One region of the Gilvimarinus sp. 1_MG-2023 genome, then DNA from elsewhere that is predicted to be linked to it. Evidence: predicted binding sites of a transcription regulator. Region 1 holds the regulator's gene; each other region holds the start of a gene.
The links. Region 1 encodes sigma-54, which starts transcription at its own class of promoters, with help from an activator protein. Its sites were predicted from a motif close to TGGCACANNNNTTGCNNT; they were not measured.
Positions count from the first base shown of each region.

Region 2: Q4563_RS12900 (NarK family nitrate/nitrite MFS transporter) is a predicted target of sigma-54. The motif match lies at 2,706-2,723, and genes of this name have one in related genera.
Region 3: Q4563_RS02500 (urease accessory protein UreD) is a predicted target of sigma-54. The motif match lies at 4,334-4,351, and genes of this name have one in related genera.
Region 4: Q4563_RS13255 (ammonium transporter) is a predicted target of sigma-54. The motif match lies at 3,142-3,159, and genes of this name have one in related genera.

Region 1 covers NZ_JAUOSC010000003.1:203,603-211,684, reverse strand. Annotated here, with positions in the region: gene Q4563_RS06475 (YhdP family protein) at 1-523, shown strand, start outside; gene yjgA (ribosome biogenesis factor YjgA) at 545-1,066, opposite strand; gene Q4563_RS06465 (HPr family phosphocarrier protein) at 1,063-1,344, opposite strand; gene rapZ (RNase adapter RapZ) at 1,353-2,219, opposite strand; gene ptsN (PTS IIA-like nitrogen regulatory protein PtsN) at 2,225-2,683, opposite strand; gene hpf (ribosome hibernation-promoting factor, HPF/YfiA family) at 2,689-2,979, opposite strand; gene Q4563_RS06445 (RNA polymerase factor sigma-54) at 3,060-4,565, opposite strand; gene lptB (LPS export ABC transporter ATP-binding protein) at 4,696-5,421, opposite strand; gene lptA (lipopolysaccharide transport periplasmic protein LptA) at 5,423-5,950, opposite strand; gene lptC (LPS export ABC transporter periplasmic protein LptC) at 5,937-6,515, opposite strand; gene Q4563_RS06425 (KdsC family phosphatase) at 6,515-7,057, opposite strand; gene Q4563_RS06420 (KpsF/GutQ family sugar-phosphate isomerase) at 7,083-8,048, opposite strand.
Region 2 covers NZ_JAUOSC010000012.1:68,306-76,387, reverse strand. Annotated here, with positions in the region: gene Q4563_RS12915 (MFS transporter) at 1-210, opposite strand, end outside; gene Q4563_RS12910 (PilZ domain-containing protein) at 357-722, opposite strand; gene Q4563_RS12905 (DUF1631 family protein) at 746-2,488, opposite strand; gene Q4563_RS12900 (NarK family nitrate/nitrite MFS transporter) at 2,799-4,274, shown strand; gene Q4563_RS12895 (bifunctional protein-serine/threonine kinase/phosphatase) at 4,360-6,081, shown strand; gene Q4563_RS12890 (hypothetical protein) at 6,323-6,775, shown strand; gene Q4563_RS12885 (hypothetical protein) at 6,768-7,100, shown strand; gene Q4563_RS12880 (leucine-rich repeat domain-containing protein) at 7,118-8,082, opposite strand, start outside.
Region 3 covers NZ_JAUOSC010000001.1:567,416-575,497, forward strand. Annotated here, with positions in the region: gene Q4563_RS02475 (urease accessory protein UreF) at 1-481, opposite strand, end outside; gene ureE (urease accessory protein UreE) at 482-961, opposite strand; gene ureC (urease subunit alpha) at 970-2,673, opposite strand; gene Q4563_RS02490 (urease subunit beta) at 2,677-2,982, opposite strand; gene ureA (urease subunit gamma) at 2,992-3,294, opposite strand; gene Q4563_RS02500 (urease accessory protein UreD) at 3,311-4,177, opposite strand; gene ppnN (nucleotide 5'-monophosphate nucleosidase PpnN) at 4,604-6,019, shown strand; gene Q4563_RS02510 (YbgF trimerization domain-containing protein) at 6,567-7,403, opposite strand; gene pal (peptidoglycan-associated lipoprotein Pal) at 7,414-7,923, opposite strand; gene tolB (Tol-Pal system beta propeller repeat protein TolB) at 7,968-8,082, opposite strand, start outside.
Region 4 covers NZ_JAUOSC010000013.1:39,303-47,384, reverse strand. Annotated here, with positions in the region: gene dxs (1-deoxy-D-xylulose-5-phosphate synthase) at 1-1,008, shown strand, start outside; gene Q4563_RS13260 (hypothetical protein) at 1,056-1,724, opposite strand; gene Q4563_RS13255 (ammonium transporter) at 1,721-3,040, opposite strand; gene Q4563_RS13250 (sensor histidine kinase) at 3,570-4,748, shown strand; gene Q4563_RS13245 (response regulator) at 4,745-5,665, shown strand; gene Q4563_RS13240 (AI-2E family transporter) at 5,749-6,906, shown strand; gene Q4563_RS13235 (TspO/MBR family protein) at 6,948-7,433, opposite strand; gene Q4563_RS13230 (DUF6635 family protein) at 7,497-8,082, opposite strand, start outside.

The sequences.
Region 1 (8,082 bases):
CGATTTAGAAACAGTATCGGGCCAACTCGATGTGAAATTGGGGCAGGGACGTTATTTACGTGACAGTGCCGGTGCCAGTGATGGGCTGCTGAAATTCTTAGGATTATTTAATTTCGATTCTTTAGCGCGCCGGGCAAGGTTGGATTTTTCTGACCTGTATAAAAGTGGTTTGGCGTTTGACAGTATTACCGGGCAAGTGGCGTTTGATGAGGGGCAGCTTAATATTACAAAAGCCTTTCAGTTGCAGAGCCCTTCAAGCCGAATGGAGTTGACAGGCAGTGTGGACATGGTGGCGCAAACTTTGGATACCCGGCTGGTCGCCACTTTGCCGATGACCGGTAATCTGACAGTTATTGCAGCTCTTGCTGCAGGTTTGCCGGCTGCAGCTGGTGTGTTTGTTATCAGTAAACTGTTTGAGGAGCAAATGAATAAGGTCACCAGTGTTCGCTACGCAATTACCGGTGACTGGGATGATCCGCAAACGGAATTTTTAGGCGTGGCTGATAGTGCTGCGAATGATTGATACCGTTTTTGAGTTTCTAAATTATTGGTGTGCCAGCACAGTATCACGCAAGTAGCGGAATAATTTGCGGGCATGAGCAGGAGCTTTCGCTTGGCTTTTCTCTTTTTGCGCCATTCGAACCAATTGTCTTAAATGCTGGATGTCGACATCGGGATGATTGCTAATAAATTGTTGCAATGTGTCCGGGTTGCCGTCGATAAGCTGGTCGCGCCAATTCTCCACTTGATGTTGACGCTGAGTGTTGAGTGAATGCTTGGCGTTTAGATTGTCCAGTTGTTGTCTAACCTGTTCGCCGTCTACCTTACGCATGACCTTGCCGATAAACTGAAGGTGTCGACGGCGAGCCTCCCGCTGCCTGATGCGGTGCATCTCTTGAATGGCCTCCAGCACTTCGCTGGGAAGGTCGAGGCTTAGCAGTTGGCTATCACTTAATTCCGTCAGCTCCTGCCCCAGTGCTTGCAGAGCGTGCATCTCGCGTTTGCGTTGAGACTTGCTCGGTAGGTCATCAAACTCTAGGTCGTGCTCTTGATCTTGATCGTTCATGGTGTGTCTTCGTCCAATTCTTCAAAGCCCGACTCAATTAATGAGCAGATGGCTTCCAGCGCCTGATCGGCATTGTCGCCACAAGTGGCGATGTGTAATTCTTTGCCCAATCCGGCCGCGAGCATCATCAGCGCCATAACACTGTGGCAATTGGCATTTTTACCTTCACAGGTCAGTTCGATTTGGCAGTCGTATTGATTGGCCACGGCCACCAATTTGGCGGCGGATCTGGCGTGTAAGCCCTTGCGGTTAATTATGGTCACAACTCGGGTTGGCATGGGAGGCTCTATTGTGGCGCGTCTAATTCTCTGTGACGAACCTGCACATTGTCCAGTTCACCTGAGAATTGTTGTTGTAGCTTGTCGCATAAATAGACCGAACGATGCTGACCGCCGGTACAGCCAATAGCGACAGTAATATAGCTGCGATTATTAGCTTGGTAGTGTTGCCACCAGCGACCTAAGAAGTGGGTTATATCTTGTAGCATGTCTTGTACTAGCGGTTCTGAATCTAGAAAATCAATAACATCGACGTCGCGTCCAGTTTGGCTGCGTAGACTTTGCTTCCAGTGCGGATTGGGTAGGCAGCGTGCATCAAACACGATGTCGGCATTGTTGGGCGGGCCGTGTTTAAAGCCAAATGACTCAAATAATACTGCCATGCCATCTGAGTGAGGTTCGGCAATACGAGATTTAATCAGCTCGCGCAACTGATGCAGGTTTAGATCCGTAGTGTTGATGACAAGATCTGCCGCATCTCGCATGGGCTCAAGTAACTGGTGTTCGGTTTCAATTGCTGCGGTCAAGTGGCGATGTTTGTCACTCAGTGGGTGTTTACGTCGAGTTTCACTGAACCGCTGCACAATTTTTTTGGTTTCAGCGTCTAGAAAGACAACGGTAAAGGGTAGGTGAGCATCTTTATGATGTCCTACCATTGAGGGGAAAATTTCTAAGTCTTGCCAAGCGTCGCGAATATCGATGCCAATGGCAAAATTTTGATTGTCCGCGTCTTTGTGCAGTTGAATTTGAGTGATTAGCGCAGGCAGCAGGCTTACCGGTAAGTTATCGATACAGTTATAACCGGCATCTTCCAGCGCGTTTAGCGCGGTACTTTTCCCCGAGCCCGACAAACCACTGACAATCACCAAATGCATAGTGGTTAGCCTGCTGGTGACTGGGTGGCAGCGGCAAAAAGCGCTTGCGGGTTTTGCGCAGACCGCAATGCCTGGCGAAACTGATTGTCATTAAGCGCGCTGGCCAGCGCGGCCAGCGTTTTTAAGTGTTCGTCACATGACTCCTCGGGAACCAGCATGGCAAATAATACATCGACCGGTTCACCATCCATTGCATCGAAGTCAATGGGGTCTTTTAAGGTGATTAGTGCGCCCAATGTACAGTCGCAACCTGGTATGCGTGAGTGGGGGATGGCGATGCCATGGCCAATACCGGTAGAACCGAGCTTCTCCCGCGCGATTAAACGCCGAAATACGTCATCGGCGTCGAGCATGGGTGAGTTCTCGGCAATGGTATTGGCGAGGATCTCTAGTGCGCGCTTTTTACTGACCCCTTCGATATGGCATAGGGTGCGTTCTGGGGATAATATTTGAGAGATTTCCATGAGTATTATCTGTGGCTTTTCAGCTTTTCTTTGTGTTTGATCACTTGACGGTCAAGCTTGTCGGTAAGGGCGTCAATGGCGGTGTAGAGATCTTCGGAGTCTGCATTAGCAAAAATGTCTTTGCCGCTGACATGTATGCTCGCTTCAGCTTTTTGGGTTAGTTTTTCCACAGTGAGAAAAACATTAATGCTGGTGATGAGGTCATTATGGTGCGTTAACTTTGCAAATTTATTATGAACATACTCTTCAATTGCTTCGGTTACCTCAATGTGATGACCGCTGATGTTTATTTGCATATAGCTATCCTCCTGAATCAGGGTGGGCCTATCCCACCCAGCCGGCCGCAATAGTGCCACCGGTGCATAAACAGACTGTATCAGACAATGCTTTTACGTTCATTTGATGGTGGAATATTGAGCGACTCTCGATACTTGGCAATCGTTCGCCGTGCGACCCTTATTCCCTGCTCGGCCAGCATGTCGGTAATTTTGCTGTCGCTGAGTGGTTTTTTCGAGTTTTCAGCTGCCACCAATTTCTTAATGATAGCGCGGATTGCAGTAGACGAACACTCACCGCCTGAATCGGTGCTGACGTGAGATGAAAAAAAGTATTTCAGCTCAAAAATACCCTGGGGGGTGTGCATATATTTCTGCGTAGTCACCCGCGAAATAGTCGACTCATGCATTTCTACCAACTCGGCGATATCGTGTAACACCAAGGGTTTCATGGCTTCTGCGCCATACTCCAGAAATCCTCGTTGCTTTTCCACAATACAGGTGGCGACTTTCAACAGGGTTTCGTTACGACTTTGTAAGCTTTTTAGAAACCAGCGGGCCTCTTGTAAATTGTTTTTCAAAAAGGTGTTTTCGCTGCTGGAATCGGCTCTTTTAACCAGTGATGCGTAATCGGAGTTGATTCGTAACCGGGGAGCTATATCCGGATTAAGCTCAACGGTCCAGCGCCCTTCACGTTTATCGACAAATACGTCGGGCACGACATACTCGGTTTCGCGAGTGTCAATAGCGTCACCCGGGTGGGGGTTGAGGGTTTTGATTAGGGCAACCGCCTGCGCTAACTCTGGCTCTTTTAAGCGTGTTTTGCGCATTAATTGCCGGTAATCGCGGCTGGCGAGCATGGGGAGATATTGTTGAACGATTTGCTTGGCGGCATCCAAAAAAGGTGTGTCGGCGGCAAATTGGGTCAGCTGAACCAACAGACACTGCTCTAAATTCTCGCTGCAGATTCCCGATGGATCGAATTGTTGCAATCGGTGCTGTACAGCTTGCACCTCATCCAGTTCAAGCTCTTCGAAGTTGGGTGCTAAGCCTTCAAAAATTTCTTCCAGAGTAACGCTCAGCAGCCCGCTGGGCTCTACAGCGTCAATAATGGCCAGAGCGATGATTTCATCGCGCTCAGACATCGGTGTTAAATTGAGTTGCCACATTAAGTGGTCGTACAGTGTTTCAGTACTGCCACGACGGCTTTCGAAATCTGAGTCGTCGCCCTCGTAGTTGCTGGCCGGTAGTGCCGGCGCAGAGCTCTCGTAAACATCATCCCAGCTGGTGTCCACCGGGAGGTCCTGAGGGATTTCTTCGTTCCAATCGCCTTCAGCATTGTTTTCAGGTTCGGTTTCAGTGGCTTTGGCGGATTCTTGAGTGAGGCTGCTGGTCTCATTAATAGCAGCTTCTTGTTCGGATTTTTTTTCCGCCTCGGTGCTAGGCTCGTTGTTCTCTTCGGTTTCCAGCATGGGATTGGAATCCAGCGCCTCTTGGATCTCCTGCTGGAGGTCCAAGGTCGACAACTGCAGCAGACGAATCGCCTGTTGCAGTTGGGGGGTCATAGTGAGCTGTTGGCCCAGTTTTAATTGTAACGATTGTTTCATGGCTTCTTCAGTACGATCTTGCAGACTATGGTTTGAGTTTAGTCAGCATGTCGCCCCCAAGCAATAGCTCCTAGCAATCTTTATGCCTAACAAGGAGAATTAAGTATATGTCAAGGTGGCGAACCGGCTTTTAGAGCATAAAATGCTCGCCAAGGTAAACTTTGCGCACTTTCGCATTGTTCAGTACTTGTTCTGAACTGCCTTCGGCGATGATATGCCCTTCGCTGACGATATACGCTTTTTCGCATACACCTAAGGTTTCACGGACATTGTGGTCGGTAATCAGTATACCGATATTGCGGTCTTTTAAGTGGAGGACAATCTGTTGGATATCGCTGACGGAGATAGGGTCGACCCCGGCAAAGGGTTCATCTAAGAGGATAAACTTAGGGTCGGTGGCAAGGGCTCGCGCTATTTCTACCCGCCGTCTTTCACCGCCTGACAGAGCCATGCCCAGGCTGTCGCGAATGTGGGTGATGTGGAACTCTTGCAGTAGTGACTCTAACTGCTCTTCGCGTTCGGCCTTAGAAAGCTCCTTGCGAGTTTGCAATATGGCGAGAATATTATCCGCGACAGATAATTTACGAAATACTGAAGCCTCTTGTGGTAGATAGCCAATACCCGCTTGGGCACGCCCGTGGATGGGCATATGTGTCAGGGATTGATCGTCGATGGCCACTTTGCCTTTATCGGCGCGAACCAGGCCGGCAATCATGTAAAAGCAAGTCGTTTTCCCCGCCCCGTTGGGGCCGAGTAGGCCGACTATTTCGCCGCTTGATACGCTTAGGGAAACATCAATGACGACTTGGCGCCCTTTATAGCTTTTGGCCAGATTATCTGCGCGTAGTGTCGACATATTACTGCTCTATCAGTGCCGGGGGGATGGTCATTTGAATGGGTTGGTCAGATTCATGATCGCCTTCGGCGCTGACCAGTTCGCGGTTGATGTCGTAGCGAATCTCATGACCTTGCATAACCGCGCCGTCTTGCTCCAGTAAAGCGCCTTTACTTAGCGATACGGTATTGTTGGCACTGTTGTAGGTAATAATGCCCGCCTTAGCGCTAACCACGCCGCGATCAATGCTCGGTTGCTGCTCAAAGTGGGCGGGTGAGCCCTCGGCAGTGATTTGTTCAACGCTATTGTCTTGATCGAATTGAACCACAATGGTGTTGGCGCGGATGATCAGTGAGCCCTGCTGTAGGCGGGCCTCGCCAGTGTATGTAACACGACCATTTTTCTGATCGAACGTTTGCTGGTTCGCTTGCAGCTCAAAATTTTGCTCGCGATCACTGGGTAGGCCAAAAGCAGTTGTGCTGACGATTGCCAATAGCACAGTGAGTACGCAGTGCTTCAGTTTAGCGGGAAGCCTTTTAGTCGGGAGCATAAATACCTTTTACCTCAGACAGCAGTGCCACACGACCTGAGTCGAGATCGGCGGATAAGCCGACGGCGCTGGTAGTGCCGCGAGCGCTTTGCATGGTAACAGGTTTATCTGTTGTGGCAATTTGCTCGTGAGTGTTTACTAAGAGATCTTCGGTAGTGACATCCAGTCGGCCGTAGCGTGGATGCTCGCTATAAGCGTTGACGGTGCCGCTTAGCTGAAGAGTCTGTTGTTCAATATCCGCTATTCCCTGGTTGGCGACTAGGTGCCAGGGGTGACTGGAATTCTCACTCAGAAAAGTGAGTTCCGGTTGCTCAATATAACCCTCGGTGGTATCAGCGGTTTTAAAGTAGGTGACTTGGCGCGCTTTAAGGGTGTGGGTCAGTCGGCCGCTGTCATCGAATGAGCGATCGGTCATTTCTACTAGATAAACCTCGGGAAAATCTGGGGTGCTCGTCTCGCCGGCGCCTTTTACTAAATCGTTGGGTGAGTATTGCAAGGCGCTGTACAGCAAACCGCTGACCAGCGCAATGGTAATAATCCAGGATCGCGGTTGACGAGGTCGCATTAAGCTTGCTCTGGCGGTAAGTGCTGGCCAATGGCCGCGCGATAGTGCCCCTGCGCTTGCAGGAGTAAATCGCATGCTTCGCGTACGGCGCCATCGCCGCCGTTACGGTGACTGACCCAGTGCGCGTATTCAGCTACCGAAGCGTGCGCGTTGGGAACGGTTAGGGCCAGGCCCACGCGTGTCATGATGGATAAATCGGGCCAGTCATCACCCATGTGGGCAATTTCTTCGGGTTTTAAATTAAGCTGGTCAAACACCTCTTGCAGCGCTTGCCATTTATCTTCGCGGCCTTGTATCACCAAATCTACCCCCAGCTCTTTAGCGCGCCGGGCGACGATCTCGCTCTTGCGCCCTGTGATAATGGCAACTCGGACATCACTGTACTTTTGCAGGCTCCTAATGCCTTGTCCGTCTTGGGTGCAAAAACTTTTCATCTCGTTGCCGTGATTGTCATAGTAAAGCTTGCCATCGGACAGAATGCCGTCGACATCGAGAATCAGCAATTTTATCTGTTTGGCCAGTGCCAGTGTTTGTTGAGTCATAAGTAAGTACTTGTATCTGAGGGCATTAGACCACACCCGCCCGCAAAAGGTCGTGCATATGTAAGATGCCACAGGCCCGGTCGCCTTCGGTGACCACCAGTGCGGTAATCTTGGCTTCTTCCATCACTTTTAAGGCTTCAGCCGCTAAGGTGTCACGGGCGATGGTCGTGGGGTTGGGGGTCATGATGTCACGCATGATGGCAGAGTGAATATCAATGCCCTTATCTATTTGGCGGCGCAGATCACCGTCGGTAAAAATGCCAATAAGCTTCTCGCCTTCAAGGATGGTGGTCATACCGAAGCCTTTGCTGCTCATCTCTAGCAGAGCTTTTGACAGGCAGTCCTCGGGGCTGGAGATGGGTAGCTGGGGGCCGGTGTGCATCAGGTCTTCGATCTTGAGCAGTAGCTTGCGCCCCAAGGTGCCGCCCGGGTGTGAGAAGGCAAAATCTTCGGCCGTGAAACCACGCGCTTCCAGCAAGGCGATGGCCAGCGCGTCGCCCAGGACGGTGGTGACTGTGGCGCTGGACGTGGGGGCTAGTGCCAATGGACAAGCCTCGCGCTCAACTTCAATTGATAGATGAATGTCGCAGCTCTTGGCTAAGGTGGAGTCGGGGTTGGCGGTTAGGGCAATCATGGGAACCCCTAGGCGCTTGATCAGGGGCAGAAGAGTAATCAGCTCGCTGGAGTTGCCCGAGTAAGAAATGGGCAGCAAAATATCATCGCGAGTTAGCATGCCGAGGTCGCCGTGGCTGGCCTCGCCGGGATGCATAAAGAAGGCTGGGGTGCCGGTGCTGGCCAGTGTCGCGGCAATTTTTTTGCCCATATGGCCGGATTTCCCCATGCCGGAAACGATAACGCGCCCCTTACAGCCGAGCATAAGTTGACAGGCTCGGGCGAAGTTACCGTTGACGCGCTGGCCCAAGGCTGCGACCGAAAGGGCCTCCTGCTCAATGGTGCGTTTAGCCGAAGCGATAAAGTCAAAGTCGGTCATAAGTGCTTTTCGTTACTCTTAGTCAGCGGTTCTG
Region 2 (8,082 bases), on a different contig from region 1:
CATGCCCATCACGATATCGGTGATACCATCAGAGACGCGTACAATTAGCAAGAGTATGGCCGCTGCGGCCGCAGAAATACCTAAGGTATCGGTATAAAACACAGCCAAATAGGCCAGAGCACCGCGCCAGACTAGGTTAGCCGCGGCGTCGCCCATGGCGTAACCGCTTTTTTCCAAGAGAGAGAGCTTATGAGAAGAGGGTATCGCCACGTTTATCACCTCGGGCTTAGTCGTTTTTAATTATTAGTGCCTTCTGGGCATCTATTAGTAGAGGAGCTTAAGAGGCCTTCGGCTAAATGTACAGGCTTAAAACAGCGTTAACGATACCGAGAACCCTTTCTGGTAATGGTTGGCTATTATTGCGCCGCTAAACGCCGAGCGACCTCCTCTTTCCAGGCCTGAATGGCGGTATTATCCGACTCGAATAACGCAATCCCCACCTGATACCGGCCAACCGCCGAACGACACCACTTAACCTCACCGGTCAAGACAAAACGCACCTCTGGGTTTTGCAGCTGTATACACAACGGGTAGATATGACCTGCTGGCAAGGGACGATCTAACTCCACCTGCAAGCCATTAGCGGACAAGTCGGTAGAGCGGCTAATCACAATTTTAGCCGGCTCATTATCTTGGCCAGCTTCCAGCTCAAGGTAGACGGTTTCGGAGGCATTTAACCGATATTCTTGACGTTGATCTGGCGACGTTGTGGCGTGAGACATTTGCTATCTATCCTTTATCATTGTTATTCAGTGCGCCTTAAGCCACGCACAATATTCTCCAACCGATTTTCAAACCCTTGCTCCGGCTGATAAAAAACAGCCTTGCCCTGCAGTAAAAACTCAAGCAGCTCGTCGTATTTCAACTCGGCCACCTTAGTCCCCACCCGGTCGACAAATATATACTTACCCGTTGAGCGCAAGCTTACCGCCAATTTACAACGCACGGTTTTACCAGCTTCTGTAGGTAAATCGGCCCAGGTACCCAGGGTGAGCTGATCGATCAGGTCGCGCATGGCCTGTTCTTTAGCTTCGCGCTGTTCCGCTTCTTGCTGTTCGCGCTCTTGTCGTTCGCGTTCAATTTTCTCCTGCGCTAAGCGCTCCGCCTCAGCGCGCGCTTTGGCTTCAGCGACCTTGCGCTCTGCCTGCACTTTTGCCTTGGCCTGCTTAATCTCAAGTGCTTTACGCTCCAGCCTTTGCCGCTCCAGTTGTTTGACCTGAGCGCGGGCTTCAAGTTGTTGTTGCAACTGACCCATTCTGGCATTGACTGCCGTTAGCGCTGCCGACAAAACCGGCAGGTGGGGTATTTCATGGGCGATACCAGCATCAAAGCAAGCGGCAATCTCTGCCACTGACTTTTGCAACACTTTATGACCGTTACGGTTCACAAATAATAATTTGTCTGTGCCCGGCGCTTGCATTAAGAACTGACAACGCAAGCGCTGCTGACCATCATTAAATTCAATCCAATCCCCACTGGCAAACTGATGCTGCGCCGCTCCAGTTTGCAACTGTTTCAGGGATTCTGCATCTTCTGACTCTTGTTTTTTAGCGGCCTCCACCGTATCTATGGTCTGGCCTTTCAGCAGCGTAATCACCTGAGTCGACAAATCATCCAGATGGCTTTGGTAAACATCAGGTGTGCACACTTGATTGGCTTTGGCCGTTTCTAATTGCGATAGTAACGCTGGACCTTTTTGAAAGAATGCTTGCCGATCCTCCTCTGACTTTTCTGGGTTCAGTGCCCAGACCAGTAAGCGCAACGAACGCTCCCAAAAATTTCGCTCAGAATCGTGATCATCGCCGTTTATCAAAGCGAACTGCAAGCTTGGTAAAATGACCTCTTCGATAAACACCAGTGCTGACTCTGGCAGCATCCGTCGGGCAACCACGTGATTGTAAATATCGGTCACTTTTTGTTGCGCCGTGGCAGCCCGAATACGACCTAACTCTGAAACTTGCATGCGCTCGGCTAACATTGCTGCCTTATCCAACTCGCGGTCACCAAGTTTATTGAAGTCTTCAAGCGCTTGGGCCCAAACACTGGTGTCAGACTGCATAGCCCCACACAATAACTCGACCCGCTCGACAAATTTTCTACCGCTGGCCCCTAAGCCGTTGTACCAAGTTTGCAAATGAAAGAAGCACTGATCGAGGGCGCGGCGGTTACCGTGCAGTACAGTTAGTTGCAACGATTCATCGCTCACCACGTAAGTAAGGATACGGTTCAGTAACTGCTCTTTATATGACTGCAGATCTTCTGGTACTAAAAGGTTGTCAGCCAAGGCCTTGGCCAACCACGTGGCGTACAGCCCAGCTAAACCCGCATTGCTCCCATAGGGTAAGGCCTGATAGGCGGGCCAGATATCTTCAGCTTGATAAAAGTCATGATCGACACTGTGTAAGGCAGAGACCGTTACAGGTGCTCGCTGATTAGTCGCGAGCCCAAGCAAGGAGCGGATCTCAGTAAATTTTTGGTTATCTGTCACACACTTCTCCGCGCTCGACCATAGAATTCAATAACCCCCCGTGAACCAGTTCCGTGCACCTGTGTGTTTTTTGCACCAGCCATGCCCCCCTAAGCGCGCCCCAATATGCAACAAGGCCACCAAACACCACCAACACAAGCACCATTATATAACACTCACCTTGACCGGCCGCACAGCATAAGCTCAACGCGGCGCACCAATGCGCAGCATTGTGAGCTGGCACAACCATTGCTCTATAGCTGTTTTGCCATGTGCGGACACACATCACCGCAATGACAGTTTGCCCAATTTACCCGATGGATTTCGCGCAATGAACTCACAAAAGTTAAATTTAGTCGATCTTACCAAGGCCAATATCAGGCTTTTACACCTTACGTGGTTTGCCTTTTTTCTCACCTTTGTCGTTTGGTTTTCCCATGCGCCGTTGAAACCATTGATAATGGAAGCCTTCGATATGAGCATAGCTCAATGGAAGGCATTATTGATACTCAATGTGGCGTTAACCATTCCCGCCCGGATAATTATCGGCATACTGGTCGATAAATTCGGCCCGCGTATTGTGTACACTCTATTGCTCGCGGCCGGTGGTCTTATGTGCCTGGCCTTCGCCAGTGCTCAAAGTTACGAACAATTGGCCCTGTTCCGTTTTTTGCTAGGCTTTGTCGGCGCCGGCTTTGTTATTGGCATTCGACTGGTTGGGGAGTGGTTCCCTGCGCGCAATGTCGGCTTAGCCGAAGGCGTTTACGGTGGCTGGGGTAATTTCGGCTCCGCAGCAGCAGCTTTCACACTGCCTACGGTAGCGCTAATGTTTGGTGGCGAAGATGGCTGGCGCTATGCGATTGCCTGTACCGGCTTAATGGCATTGGCCTACTCAGTGGTCTTTTATTTGCGAGCGCGCAACACCCCCAAAGGCTCAACCTACTTTAAGCCCAAGAAAACCGGCGGCCTGGAAGTTACCAGCAAACAAGACTTCTATTTTTATCTGGCCATGAACCTGCCGATGTATATTATCTTAGCCGTTCTGGCCTGGAAGTTGTCCCCCGCAGGGGTCGGCTTACTGAGTCAAACCATGACTTATGTTATGTACTTATTATTAGCGGTGCTGTGCGGCTATCAGTTCAGCCAGATTTACAAGGTCAATAAAGAGTTGTTGCAAGGTGGCGCGGTAGCCGAGCACGACAAGTACAAATTTAAGCAAGTGGCCATTTTAGACTGGGCTTATTTTGTGACTTTCGGCTCTGAGCTGGCGGTCGTATCAATGCTGCCCGCCTTTTTCTTAGAGACCTTTGAGGGTATGTCACTGGCAGCAGCAGGGGCCTTGGGCGCCGCTTACGCCTTTATGAACTTAGTGGCTCGCCCTGGTGGTGGCTACATCAGCGATAAATTTGGCCGTCGACTATCCATGTCGATTTTTATTATCGGCCTTACTATTGGTTACTTCACTTTGTCACAAGTCAGCGGTAGCTGGCCGATTCCCCTGGCGGTTGCAGCAGTCATGTTTTGCTCGTTCTTTGTACAAGCCGGTGAAGGCGCCGTATTTGCCATGGTACCACTGGTGAAGCGACGCATGACCGGGCAAATTGCCGGTATGGCTGGCGCATTTGGCAATGTGGGTGCCGTAACATTTTTAACGGTTTACAGCTTTGTCGATGCCAGTACCTTCTTTATGGTCATTGGCGGCTCGGCGCTGATTATTTTTCTGATCGTGCAGTTTTTAGAAGAGCCGGCCGGGCACATGCACGAAGTCAACGATGATGGTTCAATCACTCAGATCGAACTTACCTAATATTAAAAACCATAATGCCGGCGCGTTTGCGCTGGCTTGGGGACGCGCTATGATGACAGGCAACGATAATTCTAATAGCGCGCCTATGGAACATTTACAGTCCTCTCTGGCAGTCAGCTTTGCTCAAATCAGTGCGGCTGGCCGCAAAGATGAAAATCAAGATACCGTCGGGGCTCGTTTCCCCGAGGGCGCCGCGTTAGCAACTAAAGGCATCGCTCTGGCCATTGCCGACGGGGTGAGCAGCTCCCAATCAGCCAAGCAAGCCAGTCAAACCGCGATCACAGGTTTTTTGGCCGACTACTACGCCACCCCCGACACCTGGCGTACCGGACAGTCGGCCAATCGTGTGATTCAATCGCTCAATCGATACCTTTGGAGCCAAAGCCAGAACAGTGTTCGACAAGAAGGCCATCTAACCACGCTGTCGCTGCTGATTATAAAAGGCGATAAGATGTTCACCTTTCACATCGGTGACAGCCGCATTTACCGATACCGCCACGGCAGCTTAGAGCAACTAACACGGGACCACAGTCAGCGTGTTGACCACAGCACTACTTACTTAACGCGCGCACTGGGAGCTGATTTATCCCTGGAAGTGGATATGCAATCTCACGAGATTGAGCGCGGCGACATCTACCTGCTCAGTACCGATGGACTGCACGATGTCATCAGTGCGCGCGACTTGGCGCAGCATATCGAGCAGACACCTAACCTCGACACCCTTGTTCAAGCCCTGCACGACACAGCGTTTGCCAATGGTTCACAAGATAATATCAGTGTACAGGCAGCACGAATCGATGACGTGGGCAGGCCCAGTGAAAGTGACGCTATTACTGTTTTATCGCGTCTGCCCTTCCCCCCGATACTGGACGTTGGCCAAAGTCTTGACGGCTTAACGGTGGAAAAAATTCTGCACGAATCTGAGCGCAGCCAGGTTTACTTAGTAAAGCGGGCCGATGGCACTTTATTAGTAATGAAAACCCCGTCTCCCAATTATCAAGACGATGCCGCGTTTATTGAGCGCTTTGTGCGCGAGTCCTGGATTGGCTCACGACTCAACAACCGCCAAGTAGTGCGAGTAGTCGAGCCCAGCCAAACACGCACCTGCCTGTATTATTTAACCGAATATATTCCCGGCCCCACCCTCGGGGAGCTGATTCACCAGCGGGCGCCTTTCGCCGTGGCCGATGCCATTGAACTTGCCGAACAACTGGTTACCGGCGTGCGTGCCCTGCACCGTAAAGACACCCTGCATCAAGATTTAAAACCCGACAATATTGTTATGGGACGCTGGGGAGCCTGCTTGATTGATTTTGGTTCTTGCTGGGTTGCCGGCATTGAAGAGATGGCCTCACCCATTGCCGCCGACAAGGTGCTGGGGACACTGGATTATTCCGCGCCCGAGTACCGTTACGGTGGCCTCACCGGCCCGCGCTCGGACCAGTTCTCTCTCGCTGTTTTAGTCTATGAAATGCTAACCGGAAAACACCCTTATGGTGACGCCTACGGCAAAGCCATGTCGTTAGTACAATTTCAAAAGCTTACTTACCGGTCCGCCCTACAATTTAACCCCCTTGTTCCTGTCTGGCTAGACCGAGCTTTGGAAAAATCTCTTTATATACAACCCGCGCAGCGCTACGAAGCACTTTCTGAATGGTTGCGTGATATCAAACGCCCCAACCCTAACTGGCTGACCGCCAAGCACAAGCCCTTAATTGAAAGACACCCGGAGCGTGTTTGGAAAGTCGCGGCATTAGCGGGCTGGGCAATGGCGATTGCAGCATTAGTTTTTATTGCAACAAAATAAGATATTGACCTGCGGTAAGTATTAGATCTTTTTGCAACTGCCGAGCATAATTAGTTACATTTTTCGGGGTTAACGCTACCCATAATTTGATAATGCTTATAATTTGACCTGGCTCGCTAACAACTTGCCACACAGATGAATCAATGTCATTATTTTCATAATAATCAGGAAAATCGGTAGCAGAAGCTTGCTAGAACTTACACAGTCGACAACTCTAGAATAATTAAAATAAGGAATGATTATGTACATCTGGAAAACTGCCGCTCTCTCTAAAGACATTAAAAACCATAATGTCAATCAAAACGAATGGCGTAAATACTACTTAGCAGCTTCAATATTTGTGACAATTGCCATTTATCTCACTGCATTGACACCTCACGCTAGCCTAATGGCGGTTTTGATTGAAGCGATTGTAATGATCGGAATTCTTATTTTTGGGGTAAGTTTTACTTACCATTCTAATAAAGGTGACGATGGTACTGATTATATAGCAAGAATGACGGCCCTAGCACTTCCTATCTCGGTCAAAGCATTTGTCATCTCTTTAGCCTTTGGCGTCATCATTGGAGTATTGAGCCAAGCTCTATCAATCTCTGCAAGCTCCTTTGACTGGCTGATGCTTGTCTTTGGGTCAATAATACAGGTTTGTATTTTTTGGCGCCTTAACGAACACATAAAATTTATTAATGCGTAGCAGACACGTTAGATTTCTAACACTTTGGGTATTGCTCGCGCCGGTACTCAGCGCATGCGATAAAGACACCACCTTATACACCTCTGGCGATAAGCCAGAGCTGGTAATGATTGCCATCAATAATAGCGGCGAAGTATTTACTTCAATACACAAGGAATCATTGAGTATCGAGGCGTTGTCTACCGAGATAGCGCGATTATTAAACAACGACACTGATTACAGATTTGTGATTCAGTCAGATATAGGCGGCTCGGCTTATAAAGACAGCGTTATACAATCTTTAACAAACAGCGGCGTTAAAATAGACTATATCGCCGCCCCATAAAACCGCCTTTAACCTGATTATTCTTTCACGATTACGGTATAGCTTTTTTCAAAATCCTCAGGTTTAACAAAATAGCCGCCCTGTACCACAACACCACTACCTTCTTGCCATTTCACTTCAGAGCCATCAATTGTAGATTCAGGCAGAGCAAACCCTTCAAATCCTTCGTTAATTTTGAAAACCTCTTCGCCAATATATTTAAGACTCGCAGGCAATTCCACCTGAGTTAAGCGATTGGCGAGAAAGGATTTATAGCCAATAGACTCTAACCCCTCCGGTAATTCGATACTGGTTAAGCGATTATCGCGAAAAGCACTATCCTCAATAACTTTAAGGCCGGCCGGCAAGTCTACGTGGGTGAGAAAATTCACATTAAACGCACTGTGCTCAATGGTTGTCAGCCCAGCGGGAAAATCAACCTGGATAATACGGTTATTCTGAAAAGAAAACTCGCCAATAGAAGTCGCCCCCGACGGTAAATCAACGACAATCAAACTGTTGTCGCGAAAAGCACTATCGCCTACAGCGGTTAGTCCATCCGGCCAAGTCACTTCAACAACACTATTCGTGGCAAAAGCCCAATCAGCAATACGGGTAATTCCCGCGGGAAAATCCACATGGGTTATGCCGTTAAACTCAAATGCTCCCTCTCCGATAGTGGTAAGACTATCGGGCAAATCCACCTCGGTTAAACGATTATTCTGAAAGGCAAAGTTGCCAATAGAGGTTAACTCTGCAGGGAGCTTCACACTGGCTAAACCTTTAGCTTGAAAAACTCTATCGCCAATCCCAGTGATTTTCTGGTCATCCAATGTACCGGCAATAACAATATTTGGCCGATAATTTTCACCGGCTTGATCGGTCAACGTAGAGGCGGTAATAACACCACGGACAACCGTCACGTCAGCATCGGTGAGGCTATAATGTTTTTGTTCTTTAGCATCAACGGCAAGCGAAACAAATATCACCGCACTCAACAGTA
Region 3 (8,082 bases), on a different contig from region 1:
CGGCCACTTGGTTTTCCAGCCAGCTCCACACAAAACCTTCGGCCAAATCTTCGATGGCAATATTCCAATGCACGCCGGCCAATGCAAACTGACAGGTAAAACTGGGCGTGGCGCGATAAAGGTTAATATCCGCTTGCGCTACTTCTAGTGATTGCAATAAACGGTTTAGGGCAACGCCTAGCTGCTCGTCTTCCAACAACAGTTCGCGGGTTTCGCGGCAGGCGCGCAGGTAATCGTTAAGCCGATTAATCTCGTCAATATTATTAGATTGCCAGGCGGCGAAAAAGCGGTGCAGCAAGGGCAAATCCAAAGTCGCTAAGGAACGCTGCATCAGTGACAGCATCCAATCTTCCAGCTCGTCTTGCTCCTTGAGCCAGCCGCTGTCAATGGCGTACTCCAACCCTTGCGAATAGGCATAGGCACCGACCGGCAGCGCTGGGCTCACCAAGTGCATTAAATGCAACAGCGCCTGGCCCGCCATTTATCCGACGGCCTCATCATGGCTATGTGAATGGTCGTGGCTGTGCCCGTGTCCGGAGCCATGATAGGCACCGTTTTCAGGGTGAAATGGCAATTGCGCAACGTTTATCGTCAACCCGAGTCCGTGCACCATATCATCCAGAACATGATCGTGCTGGTAGCGCAGAAAACCCGCGCCAATTTGCAAGGGCACATGCCGGTTACCCAAGTGGTATGCGGCACGCATTAGGGCCAAGGCGTCATTCGACTCCACCTGGCTGACGTTTTCATTGGCAGCAACGATTTGCACTAAGGTGCCATCGCGACACTCCAGCACCTCGCCATCGGCCAAAACGTGGCCGCGCTCTAAAAACCAGCCGAGGGGTTGTCCGCAGCGAGTTTGACAGCGGTGACGACTTTTTTGCCGCTGCTCAAAGGTCAGCTCGGCTGTGGGCATAGTGGGCTCGGGCTGGCGCTCGACAATATGAAAAGCTTCTAGCATAAAAACCTCTAAAACAAACTGTAGCGCTGAGCCAAGGGCAACTCGGTGGCCGGCTCGCAGGTTAGCAACTGGCCATCGGCCCGCACTTCGTAGGTTTGCGGGTCGACTTCCATATGGGGCTGATAATCGTTGAGCACCATACTCGATTTGGTCACCGAACGGCAGGCTTTAACACCAACCAAACGGCGCTCCAACTCCAGCGAACCTTTAATACCTGCCTCTATTGCGGCCTGACTGACAAAAGACACCGAGGTGCCGGTACAGGCCTTGCCGTAAGCGCCAAACATGGGCCGGTAATGCACCGGCTGCGGAGTTGGGATGGACGCATTGGGGTCGCCCATGGGCGCTGCGGCAATGGCGCCACCTTTAATAATCAGCGATGGCTTGCTGCCGAAAAACGCCGGCTTCCACAACACCAGATCAGCCAACTTACCCACTTCAATTGAGCCCACTTCGTGCGATATGCCGTGTGCGATGGCTGGGTTAATGGTGTATTTGGCTAAGTAACGTTTTACTCTAAAGTTATCAACGCTGGAGGTTTCACCTTCCAGTGCGCCGCGCTGTTGCCGCATTTTGTGTGCGGTCTGCCAGGTACGGCACACTACCTCACCCACTCGCCCCATGGCTTGCGAGTCGGAGCTGATCATGGAGAAAGCCCCTAGATCGTGCAGAATATCCTCGGCGGCGATGGTTTCTTTGCGAATACGCGAATCGGCAAAGGCGACATCTTCTGGAATGTTAGGGTCCAGATGGTGACATACCATCAGCATATCCAAGTGTTCGTCGATGGTGTTGACGGTATAGGGCCGGGTCGGGTTAGTGGACGATGGCAAGACGTTGGACAGACCACAGGCTTTAATAATATCCGGCGCGTGACCACCACCGGCACCTTCGGTGTGGTAAGTGTGAATGGTGCGGCCGCCAAATGCGGCGATGGTGTCTTCGACAAAACCCGATTCGTTTAAGGTGTCGGTATGAATAGCCACCTGTACATCGTACTGCTCGGCGATATTCAAACAGTTATCAATCGAGGCCGGCGTGGTGCCCCAGTCTTCGTGCAGCTTTAGGCCGAGCGCACCGGCGCGCACCTGTTCTTCCAGTGCCAGTGGCAAGCTGGCGTTGCCTTTACCGAGCAAGCCGATGTTCATCGGAAAGCTTTCCACCGCTTGCAACATTTTACCCAAGTGCCAGGGGCCAGGGGTACAGGTGGTGGCGTTGGTGCCCGTCGCCGGGCCGGTTCCGCCGCCAATCATGGTGGTCACACCACTCATTAATGCTTCATCGATTTGTTGCGGACAAATAAAATGAATGTGGGCGTCGATGCCACCGGCAGTAAGGATCTGCCCTTCACCCGCAATCACCTCTGTGCCTGGCCCGATAATAATATCCACGCCCGGTTGTATATCCGGGTTGCCCGCTTTGCCAATCGCTTCAATGCGGCCGTTTTTCAGGGCGACATCGGCTTTAACAATGCCCCAGTAATCCACAATAAGCGCGTTGGTAATAACGGTGTCGGGGGTGTCGGCGCAACTGGCCTGAGACTGACCCATGCCGTCGCGTATCACTTTACCGCCGCCAAATTTAACCTCTTCGCCGTAGATAGTGTGGTCTTTTTCCACCTCAATCCACAGACAGGTATCCCCCAAGCGCACTTTATCGCCCGTGGTGGGACCAAACATATCGGCGTAAGCCTTGCGATCTATTGTAGCCATGTTTTAAAGCCCCCCCATGACGTCGCCACGGAATCCGTAAATGATTTTATCGCCGCTCACCGCTACCAATTCAACCTCGCGCTCTTGGCCGGGCTCAAAGCGCACGGCGGTACCGGCGGCAATGTTTAAACGAAAGCCACGGGTGCTATCGCGATCGAAAGTCAGCGCTGGGTTCACTTCAAAAAAATGATAGTGCGACCCCACCTGTATGGGGCGATCGCCGGTGTTTTCCACCATAACCGTGACCGTTTCGCGGTCCGGGTTGAGAGCAATACTGCCCTCGGCAATTTGATATTCTCCTGGAATCACAAGCGCCTCCTAAACAATGGGGTTATGGACGGTTACCAACTTGGTTCCGTCGGGAAAGGTGGCTTCAACCTGTACCTCGTGCACCATGTCGGCAATACCATCCATAACATCTTCACGGGTTAGGATTTGCCGACCGTAATCCATCAACTCCGCCACGGTTCTCCCGTCGCGGGCGCCTTCCATAATCTCGGCACTGATCAGGGCAATGGATTCCGGGTAATTCAACTTCACCCCGCGCGCTTTGCGACGTTCAGCCAAAAGCGCTGCGGTAAACAGCATCAACTTATCTTTTTCTCTCGGATTTAATTCCACCGCTCTCTCCCCTGTATTATGTATGCCAAATACGAGGCTCAACCGCCTCGCGACCACAAACCTCAGGCCGGATTGCCTGCCAAATGTGAATAAAACCTTTGCGACATTCATAGGCACTGGGGCCTATATAACGCGCGATAAATAAATCTTCTTTTTGGGTTAAACCCCAATTGGGTTGACTGCCGTTGGCGGCTTGGTTGAGCTCTTCAAGCAATTGATCCACCAAATCGCGACTGGGGCTACCAGAAGCCACCAAGGTACCCAGACTGCCGGCGCCATTAAGGCCCCAGGGTTGCTGCATAAACGCATCACCACCGGTAATATGGTTGCGCTCAATTAGCCGGGGCACGCCATCTACCCACACCTCTAAATCCTGATGCACGCTGCCGGTATCAAACACCTCCTGACAAGCCGGGCGCCCCAGACAAGCTATATCCCACGCGATAAACGTAGCCCCAAGTGCGGCGGTTAACTTGGTGTGTAGCCGTGCGTTAGCCCCATTAAACACAATGGTTTCTTGTGGCAACCATTCCAAATGTCCGTTCTGGGCCACAGTAATATCAATGTGTTGCGATTGCGTGGTGGTACTATCACTGTGCTGTAAACCCGCGAGCGAGTAGACCTTACCCGCGGAGGGCGTGGTGACCAGAGCGGCAGCACCACTTTCGGCACCGAGAGAAATATGAAGCGCATCCCCCACCACCAATCCACCGGGCGGATGCAATAAATACACATGGGCACAGTCGCACTCGGGGTAAAAGGGGCGCTGAATTCTCAACGGGCCATAATGCTGCGCCCGGGTGACCGCTGTTTTACCGGCCCTGTGCGCAAAGCGCAGCGCGAGACTTGCCTGCCAGGAGCGCGAGACACGAGTGGTGTCCACAGCGCCGGCAGGCTCCGCGACTTGTCGATGTGACGTAACTGAGGTCAATGGCTTAACTCTATTGTTTTTTACTCGGGCGCTTGGGGCATACCGCGCCAACTTTTTTCGCGTTTTATCAATCCAGTGTGGCTAATCCGCCGACATTTTCCTCAGACATGAACAAGAAGCATGCCAAAGGCTCAAGAGGCCACACAGCCCACGGCCACAGGGGCCGGACAAGTATCTTACACCGTAACGCCGACAACCAACGCACCGTTACTGGTCACGATTTTAATTTTGCCCATGGGTACGCCCCATTTTAGACCAACCTACTCTATTGATACGAAGCCTTAACACAAAATAGAGTACACTTAAGTAAAACCCGTGCACGGTTAACGTCAGGTTCCCAACCATGCAATACGATCAGTCTGAGCTGTAGAGGACGCGATGCCAAATACTCAATTACCCTATCAACACGCCCACCAAGAAAACGGGCAGTACGACACCATAGACGCTATAGTCTCTCCCCAAAACCAACTCAATATACTCTCTAAAACCGAGGCCTCTCGTTTATTGGACGCCAGCCAGGGCGGCCTGTACACGCTGTTTCGCAGCTGTGCGCTGGCGGTACTCAATAGTGGTAACACCCTGGATGACGGTAAAGAGTTGCTGGAGCGCTACCCCGACTTTGCCATTCGGGTCATTCAGGAAGAGCGCGGCATTAAGTTGGAAGTAAATGGGGCTCCCAGCAGCGCATTTGTTGATGGCAAAATGATTCACGGTATCAGTGAGCATTTGTTTGCCGTATTGCGCGATGTGTTATTTGCCAGCGGCGAACAAAAGTTATTGTCTAGCGAGCAAACCAAGGCCCCTGCAGCGATTACCGACGCGGTGTTTCATATGCTGCGCAATGCCAAAATCATCCGCCCCAAGGTCGACCCCAATATTGTGGTGTGCTGGGGCGGCCATTCGATCAGTGTGGGTGAATACGACTACACCAAAAAGGTCGGCTATGAAATGGGCCTGCGCGGCCTGGACATTTGTACGGGTTGTGGCCCGGGCGCAATGAAAGGCCCCATGAAAGGTGCCACCATCGGCCACGCCAAACAGCGCCTGGGGGTTGGCCGCTATATCGGCATTACCGAACCGGGCATTATCGCCGCCGAAGCGCCCAATCCCATCGTCAACGAATTGGTGATTATGCCGGATATTGAAAAACGCCTAGAGGCGTTTGTGCGCAGTGGCCACGGCATTGTGGTATTCCCCGGTGGCGCCGGTACGGCCGAGGAGATTCTCTACCTATTGGGCATTTTACTGCACCCAGACAACCAGCAACTGCCCTTCCCCCTAATATTTACCGGGCCCGAATCGGCCCGCAGCTACTTCGAACAAATCGACAATTTTATTGGCCTGACTCTAGGGGCTGAGGCGCAAAGCCGCTACACCATGATTATCGACGATCCGGCTGCGGTAGCACGCCATATGGTTGAGGGGATGGGCGAGGTTCGGGCATTCCGTAAAGACACCGACGATGCTTATTACTTTAACTGGCAGCTAAAAATTGCACCGAATTTTCAACTGCCGTTCGAACCCAGTCACGAGAATATGCGCAACCTCACCTTGCAGCCACAACTTCCTAAACACGAGTTGGCCGCGAACTTGCGCCGTGCTTTCTCGGGAATAGTCGCCGGCAATGTAAAAGATGCCGGCATTCGTGCCATTGAAGAGCACGGCTTATTTGAGATCTGTGGTGACGCTTCCATAATGGGCCCTGTAGATGAGTTGCTGGATGCTTTCCAGCAGCAAGGGCGAATGAAGTTGCCGGGCAGTAATTACGTCCCCTGCTATCAAATCATTCGATGATGGCATCAAAATCCACTTTGTAGGAGATGTCTCACAAAAAGTAACGTCATACACCACTGTTCGTCGTCACGAGGTTTGGCGATACTGTTTAGCACAGGGACGTTACACGGATGACCAAGGGGCCAGGAAGGTTCACAGGATGTTAGCTACGGACTAGCCAGGGAAAATAAAATTTAATAGGGAACGACAACGGATTTGTCATATCGAGCAAACCAACACCCAGGTGTAGGAATCTCGAATAAACCACCGCGACAGGGGTTTAAATAATTTTTAGGCAGGATGCCAAGCCGCAGGAAGCGGACTTATAGGGAAAAACGGCCAAGGATGCCGACACGAACAAGGATTGGATATCGTTCACCAAAAGGTCCACTTTAGTGGGCCTTTTTTTCGCCCCACTTTTAACCTCACCTCGACACACCCAAGTAAAACCATGTAAATGCTTAAAATGCCACTACCCACCACACTGACACCACTTTCGCCTCTAAACTGAACACCCATAAAAAAACCAGCTCGAAAGCTGGTTTTTAACGATCTAAAACGCTAATGCTCAGAAGTTGTCTTGCAAATACCGCTGAGCCAGACGCGATGCATCCGCATTGCTGGCTGCGACAATATTTAAAAGTTCTTCTGCGCGGGCGCTATCGCCCTGCAAGTGGTAGACCTTACCAAGCTTAAACTGTGCGTCAGACACTTTACGACTATCGGGAAATTCAGCCAGTAAATCGCCAAACCAACGCTGCGCCTCGGGCAGGTTATTCTTTAACAGGTAGATTTCACCCAGCCAATAATAGCTATTACTGGCGTATTCACCGCGTGGGTACGCTTGCAAGTGACCTTTAAAAGCCTCAATAGAAGCGTCTATTTGCCGCTGCTTAAGTAAATCGTAAGCCGCGCCATAGACATCCGCTTCGTTGGCATCAGAGACTGTAGGGGTCTGTGAGAGCGCCGAAGGCGCCGTCACGGGCATGCTGAGCGGTGCTTTCCCGAGCTCAGACTGGCCGTTTGCTTGTGTAGATTCACCCGATGTGTTTGTCATTGGATTAGCAGTCACTGCAGATGCACCACCGGTTGAACCACCTGTGGTTAACGCACTGATGCGCTGATCCAAATTCAAATAATCATCCAACCGTTGTTGCTTGAGCCGTTTAATCTCAAACGATTGCTCCTCCACCATACCGCGCAGGTTCATAACCTCTTGCTGCAGGGTTTGTAGTTGGAAAAATAACTGTTCGGATTGCTCAGTCGCTTGCCCCGATGATACCGGCGCACCTCGAACGGGAGACGATACAGACTGCGGCGAAGAGTCAATCACTTGCACCTGCGCCACAGCCGCTGTACTGACAGCGGCCGCGATTGCGGCCGCCAACAACAGGGTATTTTTCATACCGCGACTCTTAGTAGTCGATTTCTACACGACGGTTTTTGCCCCATGCAGACTCACCGCTACCCATAGAAAGAGGACGCTCTTCACCGTAGCTGATCACTTCCAGGTTACCGCGGCTTACACCTTGCAGAACCATAAAGTCACGAACCGCATTGGCACGACGCTCACCCAGGGCCATGTTGTACTCGCGCGAGCCGCGCTCATCAGCGTGACCTTCTAAACGTACAGCAGTATCAGTACCGCGCAGCTTCTCAGCGTGCGCCAGCAGCAGTGAACGCGATTCTGGCAGCAGTACCGCCTGATCAAAGTCGAAATAAATAACAGTTTCTAAGGCTTCCATAGACTCTTCAGAGCCATCAGCCGAGCCCAGCGAACCACTACCAGAAGTACCGGTTGTTACACCACCGTTAGCATCTGCACCAGCAGCGTCTGAATCTTTAGTGTCTGTGCTAGAACAGCCCACTAAGAACGCCATTACAAAGGCTAAAGTCAGACCCTGTTTCATTGCTTTAGTAATCATGTTTGACTCCGATCAAGTTGTTGATTTTTTGGCTTACTAAACGTTTAAAAAAACGGTGACCAAGCAGGCTCCCTTACATCACCCTGCTTGGATGGCAAACGATACTTCGTGCCTGCGTCGAGCGAGACCGCAGCCAGTATACCTTTTCCCCCAAATCGT
Region 4 (8,082 bases), on a different contig from region 1:
CTAGACCCGGTCGGCTACCATGCACTGAACAAGCTCGAACCCGCACCGAAAAAACCCGTCCCCAACCGGCCCAAGTTTCAAGCTGTATTTGGCCAGTGGCTGTGCGATATGGCGGCGGTGGAACCGCGCTTGGTGGGCATCACCCCGGCCATGTGTGAAGGCTCCGGCATGGTGGAGTTTGCCGAGCAATACGCAGAACGCTTCTACGATGTCGCTATTGCAGAGCAGCATGCGGTAACCCTAGCGGCAGGCTTAGCCTGTGAAGGCCAAAAGCCGGTAGTGGCAATTTACTCTACTTTCTTACAGCGTGCTTACGACCAATTAATTCACGACGTTGCCCTGCAACAGTTAGATGTCACCTTTGCCATTGACCGAGCGGGCTTGGTCGGTGAAGACGGCGCCACCCACGCCGGCAGTTTTGATATCTCTTTTTTACGCTGCATTCCCAATATGGTACTCGCCACGCCTTCGGACGAAAACGAGTGCCGACAACTGCTGTACACCTGCTTCCAGCACCAGGGGCCAAGCGCGGTGCGCTACCCCCGAGGGCGCGGTGCCGGCACTGCAATTGAACAAGCCATGAACGCCCTGCCAATTGGCAAGGGCATTATCAAGCGACAGGGCACCAGCGCCGCGCTACTATGTTTTGGCACCTTGGCCACTTGCGCGCAAAAAGTCGCCGCCGAGCTGGGCTTAACCCTGTGCGATATGCGTTTTGTGAAACCGCTTGATACTGAATTGATCGATCAGCTAGCCCGCGACCATAACCTACTGGTAACACTGGAGGAGAACGCCATCGCCGGTGGAGCGGGCTCCGCAGTCACCGAATATTTGCACAGCCAGCAAAACACGACATCGGTGTTACAACTCGGCTTGGCCGATGAGTTTGTCGGCCACGCCAGCCAAGCCGACCAATTAGCCAGCCAGGGACTGGACGCACAAGGCATAAAAAGTGCCATCAACCAAAGACTCGATCAACTTGGCTGGCGCCACTTAGGGGGCCTTTGAGTTAGCTCACCGGCGTTAACTGTTGCAACAATGAACGCCAGCACAAGCTATAAGAAACGCCGAATATCTCGCACACAATTGGGGTGGTAGCGCTCGAGCCACTCGACACTGCGCTCCAACATATCATCTGCCTGTACCGGGCCGAACAACTCACACATCACCACATAGAGCTGATTCACCACGCGCCGAATTTCAGGCGAGGCGCATACCACCGAAAACGACTTGCTCGCACCATCGCTATCAAACCAACTCCGCAGGCGTGTTTTCAAGGCGGGGTTTAACGGCATGTCGGCCAAACGAACCAAAAAATTTAACCGAAATTGCAAAAAAATATTACTGGGCATAACCGTTTCTAGCGCCACTAAAAAATGCTCAAACACTTTATCTAACCGCTCGGGATACTCGCGTGGGGCACTTTCGCGAACCGACAAATCTTTCATCACACCGATTGAGGGTGCGGGGTCTGGCAAAAGTGTCTGTGAGCTCGGATCTTGGCTGAGGTTTAATAAGGCGCGGATGACTTCTTTGCGCGGACCCAAATTGCTAGCCAACATCGATAACTTACCCACATACTCATTCAGGGCAAAAACCGGCTTATCAGCGTACTGTTGCTCCCACAACTGAAACGCTTTAGCCAGTTCTTCGCCCTGCAAAAAACCAGACAAAGCCGTGTAAACAATGCGCCGCTTTTGTATTTGCACTGGGGTGGCACTCATCGTTCGAGCACCTCCAGTGTTTTCTCGTTATAAGCGTTGCCTTTAGTAAACTCAGGATACCCCAGCTCAGCATGCTCAGTAATATCTAAGCCGCGCTGCTCATGCAAAGGCTCGGCCCGCAGCGGCATCACCCAATTAACCAATCCGTAGATAATTAAAGATCCTACAAAGGCCCACAAGAAGCAGGTCAGTACTCCTATGCACTGTACAATCACTAACTCTATTGAAAGCATATCTTCGGCATAAAACAAACCGGCGGCAATGGTGCCCCAGGCACCGGCAAAACCATGCACAGGGATCGCCCCCACCACATCGTCAACTCGCATTTTTAACAATAAACGAGATCCATACACCACCACTAAGCCTGCTATCAACCCGGTCACAACCGCAAACAATGGGTCCATAGTGGCGCAACCGGCAGTGATACTGACCAAGCCACCTATCGAGCCGTTTACCACCTGCTCCACCAATATGGGTTTACGCCCCAGCGCACAAGCTAATAGCGCCCCGGCGGCCCCGGCACAGGCGGCCAAATGAGTATTTAGATTAATTAGGCCAATAGAAACATCCGCCCCTAAAGTACTCCCCCCATTAAAGCCAAACCAACCAAACCAGAGAATAAAGCCGCCCATGGCCACATAGCTTAAGTTATGGCCCGGAATTCGGTGCACACGCCCTTCGCTGTCAAAGCGACCGATTCGCGGCCCCACCACTAAAGCCCCCGCAAGCGCAACCCAGGCACCCAGCGAATGCACGACCGTTGACCCGGCAAAGTCAATAAAGCCGAGCTCGGCGAGCCAGCCGGTTCCCTCAAAGGCACTGCCCCACGCCCAACTGCCAAATACCGGATAGAGAAATCCCATCACCACACAGGCGGCTACTAAGTAAGCATTAAACCGGGTTCGCTCAGCCATAGTACCGCTGGCTATGGTTGCAGCTGTGGCGGCAAACATGGCCTGAAACAATACGACCGACCAGTCCCACTCCAAGTCAGGGTTTAACAAGAAGTGGTCGGTCCCCCAAAAACCTGTTGGGTTAGCACCAAACATCAGGCCAAACCCAACCAGACAAAACACCAACGAACCTACACAGACATCTGCGTAGTTTTTCATTATGACATTAACTGTATTTTTGGCGCGCGACATACCACTTTCAAGCAAGGCAAAACCCGCTTGCATAAAAAACACGAGAGCGGCAGCAACAATAATCCAGACAGTATCAACGGAGGTTTGCGAGGCGACCGAGTCAGCCGCCAGCGCAGGACAAACACACAGCAGCAACACAGCGCTGAGCAGTGGGGACAGTACATTCTTCATGGGCATTCTCTTAGTTTTTCTCATGGCCGGCTTGGTTTTTTGACGCCGGTTGTACCACCGTGTGTTATACGATGGTGCAATTATGATTTTGCTCTCGCTTTAACGCATTTTGCGTGCCACTGTACTTTTTTTCTTACCTCTTAATAACTTGCAAGTGATTGGCGGATTTCCCGCTCAATCTAGTCAGCGTTGACACCAAAACCCCGCACCAATGCAGAGCAAATGCATCACCTCATGCGCCAATCCTGCACTACAGTGGCTTTGCCAGAGAGCATTCACTTGCCTGTCATATTGAGCCTTCACACTGCTCAATATTTCGGCATTGATGCTCACAGAGATACACCCACTACAGCGAGCGTGTATTGCCTATTAGAGATCATTTTAAGGATTGAAAATGAACATTGCCGTCTCCTACCAACGGGTTCGCGACCTAGCCGTATCCGTTGAGCCGCTAACCCCGCAAACACGCATTAAAGATGTTGCCGACCTGTTTTAGTCGGAAGATTATCGGGCACTGCTGTGTCTGCCCGTGGTCACTGCGGGTCAGGTAGCCGGCACCATTTCCCGCTATGCGATTATGCGGATATTTTTGCAGTCCTACGGACGCGAAATTTACGGCTCCCGGCCGGTGGGTGACTTTATGAACAAAGAGCCGCTGCTCATTGACATCAATACCGATATCGAAGAGGCCAGCCGCTATGTTCACGCCCACATCGACAACCCTATCACCGAAGACTTTGTGATCATCACCGGCGAAAACCAGTACTACGGCATGGGAATGGTTCTGTCGCTGTTGGAGCTGCTTGAAAAGCGCGCCGAGATACGCAACCGCGCCCTACAAACGGCCAACCATCGTCTTAAATCGTCGCAAGCTCATTTGATTCAATCGGAAAAAATGGCCTCGCTCGGTCAGATGGTCGCCGGCGTTGCGCACGAGATAAATACGCCACTGGGTTATGTGCAATCCAATGTAGAACTGGCGGCAAGCTTGCAAGAACACATTGAGCAATTGACCCAAAGCAACCAAGCGCTGGTAGCCGCCCTTCTCGCCGATGAGCCAAACGACGAGACCATCACTCAGGCCATTAGCGTCAACGCCGCAAGCATCAACGAGACGGTTGATCAAGGTATGATTGAGGATTTGCGCACACTGGTAGCCGACAGCCTGCACGGACTGGATCAAATCGGGGAGCTGGTGGGCAACCTGAAAAACTTTGCCCGCATTGATCATATTAAAATGTCAGAGGTCGATCTCAATGACTGCATCGATAGCGCTCTAAATATTGGCCGCAATATCATTAAACAAAAAGCGCAGGTGATAAAAGACTACCAAGACGGCACTGTGATCGAGTGCGTATCCTCGCAAATCAATCAGGTTCTGCTCAACATTCTTACCAACGCCGCCCAGGCCATCGACAACTGGGGCAAAATTAAAGTTAAAACACGCGTGCGCAATGACTGCGTCGATATTCATATTCTCGACAATGGGCGCGGCATGCCAGAGGCCGTGCGCAAAAAGATTTTTGATCCCTTTTTTACCACCAAAAAAGTGGGGGAAGGCACTGGTCTGGGGTTGTCGATTTCCTACCAGATCATTCAACAGCACAAGGGCGTCATCAATGTGCGCTCGGTTGAGGGCAAAGGCACTGAATTTGTCATCCGCTTACCTAAAACGCAAAGCTCGCAATCCACGGAGGAGCCAATATGACGGCAGCTAAGCCCACCTTATTGTTTGTCGACGACGAAAGTCGTATTTTAAGGACGATGGAGATGGCCTTTCGACGCGACTATAACGTGCTTACCTCAAGCGACGGCCGCGACGCATTGGAGCTATTAAAAAACCACGCGGTCGATGTCATCATCTCGGACCAGCGCATGCCAATGATGACCGGAGTAGAAGTATTGCGCGGTGCACGGGATATATCCCCCGGCACAGTTCGCATTCTGCTTACAGGCTACGCCGAGCTTGCCAGCATCGTCGGCTCTATTAACGATGGCGAAATCTTCCGCTACATACAAAAACCCTGGCACCTGATCGAATTGCGCAAAACCCTGGACGAAGCCGTGGCCATCGCCCGGGAAACAAAACAGGCCATTGCTGAGCCCGCAAAAGCCAAACCGAATGCCGGCGACATTGTGGTGCTGCACAGCAAGAAAGCCATGGCCCAGCTTATTGCCAAGGAGAATCCCGAGTATCGAGTCGGTTACGCCACCACTGTCAACGATGCGATGGAGCTATTGATTAAACACCCCAAAGCGATCTTACTGACTGATCTCATTTTACCCGAAGGGGACATTTCCGAAGCCTTGGCTCTAATGAAACAGCGCCGCCCCGAGCTAGTTGTTCTGGTGGTGACCGCCTTTTCCGACACCAACCATCTTATTAAGCTGATTAACCGCGCCCAGGTGTTTCGGGTACTGCCTATGCCTTTATCGCGCCGTATGCTGTACGACAGCATCAACTCAGCGCTCAAACACCGTCAATCCCTGCAAGACAAGCCTGCCTTGTTGAGTCGCCATAAAGTCGAGGCCAGCACCGATCCGACCCCTGAGCCGAGTACGAACCGCAGCCTTATGGGCAAAGTTCGCGGCTATTTGGAGCGGATGCGAACCAGCGCAGCATAACGGGCAATGCTGCCTTGATGGTCGGGGTGGCCTTCGCCCCGCCACTGCCTTATGATGCCCTTTTATCGACTCTGGGTAAGGATATGTCAGAACTTAAAAAGAATCTGGAAATTAAGTCGTTTCTCGCGCTACTGCTGATCGTATCGGCCGCTTTTCTCTGGATATTGCAGCCTTTTTTTGGCCCCATTTTTTGGGCCTGCGCTCTGGCGATTATTTTCCACCCCATCCAGACGCGTCTATTGAAAGGGCTTAATCACCGCCCCAATAGCCAAGCACTCATTACCCTGACCATGTGTTTGGTGATTGTGATTATTCCGGTGATATTTTTAATCAGCTCAGTAGTCACACAAGCGGCGGACTTGTATCAAAAAATAGAATCGGGTGAATTTGACCTAGCCGGGCGTATCGAACAATTTCAAAATGCTTACCCAGCGATCCAGCAGACGTTCGAACGCTTTGGCGTTAATTTTTCTGATTTAAAAAACCAGTCCGTCGACCTAGCCATGAACAGCGGCAAATTTATCGCCCAATACACCTTTGATATCGGCTCAAACGCGTTCAAATTTGTACTGGATTTCTGCTTAATGCTCTACCTCACCTTCTTTTTCTTACGCGATGGCAACAACATCAAAGAATTAATGGTGCGCGCCCTTCCCATGGGCGACACCCGCGAACGCCTATTATTCGCCAAATTTGCCGAAGTCACCCGCGCCACCGTCAAAGGTAACCTTGTGGTCGCCATGACTCAGGGCGCTCTAGGAGGGGTTATTTTCTGGATACTCGGCATTCCCGCCGCCCTACTGTGGGCAGTTGTCATGGCATTTGCCTCTTTGTTACCCGCCATAGGGGCCGCCATTATTTGGGGGCCGGTGGCAATTTACCTTTTAGCCACAGGAAGTTACATACAAGGGATTATTTTGGTGGGCTTCGGCGCCGGTGTCATCGGGTTGGTCGACAACTTACTGCGCCCCATCTTAGTCGGCCGCGACACCAAACTGCCCGATTACATCGTACTGCTCTCAACCCTGGGCGGTATGGCGCTGTTTGGCATTAATGGTTTTGTGATTGGTCCCTTAATCGCTGCTTTATTTATCGCTTTTTGGGGCATATTTATGCGCGAAATTAATGTGGATGAGGATTGGGATACACTCCTAATAGAAAACGATAGACCAGAAACAGAGGGAACCCTAGAGGCCAACACTCAGGCAGAAGGTTCTGCCAATGAAACAGACCAACCATAGCCTCTATAGCCTTATTAACTAAATAGTTTGCTAACCAAAGACTAGAGCAAGCCGGGGTTAAGCCGCCACACGGTGTAGTTTAAAACCCCGGCAAAACTCACCCATCCAACATACGGCGCCAACAACCAGGCAGCAGTTTTATCGAACCGCCTAAACTGCCACACCGTAGCAACAAGCAAACTCAATAGCACAACAATATCCAACAAGGCGGCCGCCCCCAACTGCCAGGCAAAAAACAGCCAGCTCCACAGCGCATTAACGGACAACTGCAACAAAAATAGCCATACTGCCGGTTGGCGCAGTGCGGGGGCGCGCACCCACACACGCCAGATGGCAACCGCCATCAGCGCGTAAAGTAAGGTCCACACCGGCCCAAACACATACCCCGGCGGCGCCCAAGCCGGCTGGCGCAACTCGCCATAGAACGCACCCGCATTCACTGACGCTAAGCCGCCGATAAAAGCCGCGGCAAAACACACAACCAGCCAAACGAGCAAACTTAACCCCTTAGCCTTTAGTAAAACCATATAACTCTCCTACTTAGAGTACAGTCATAACAAGAGTACGAAATCACCGTCGTTAAGATCACTCTAGCCCACCCCCTGTCGCGCGGCATCAATAATATCCATTAGACGAGCCAGATAGGCATCTTTGGGGCGGAAGCTGCCGCTGGTACTGGCTTTAATATCGCGTTCCAAAGCATCGAGCATTCGATAGAGCCGGCGCTGATGAATGCCCAATAGCGCCTGTACCGGATCGGATAACAGCCCGGAAAAGCAGGCCAAGACCGCAAACACCAACATTACACCCAAAGTAGACAGCACAACCAATTCGATACCCGGCGTAACCGGAAACAGGGCGTAGTACCACTGCCCCACGCCCTGACCTAGAAAGAAGTTCCAAGCCGCCAGGCGGTTGGCCAAAAAACCGGCCAGTGCAAAGCCGATGGCAATACCGCCCGGAGTGAATTTTTGCAAGGTAAATGCACCTGCGATGGTGGCAATAATTGTATTGCTAATATCCGCATTGGCGGTACGGGTTAAAGCGTATTGCGCCAATGCATCATTCAGGCTTTTTTCCAACAAAGCTTCTTGTTCATCCGGCAGCGAGTCCAAGTGCTCAGCCTCAACTATCGCTTCAACAATGCACTCGCGCAGCCGACTACTGCCAGATTCG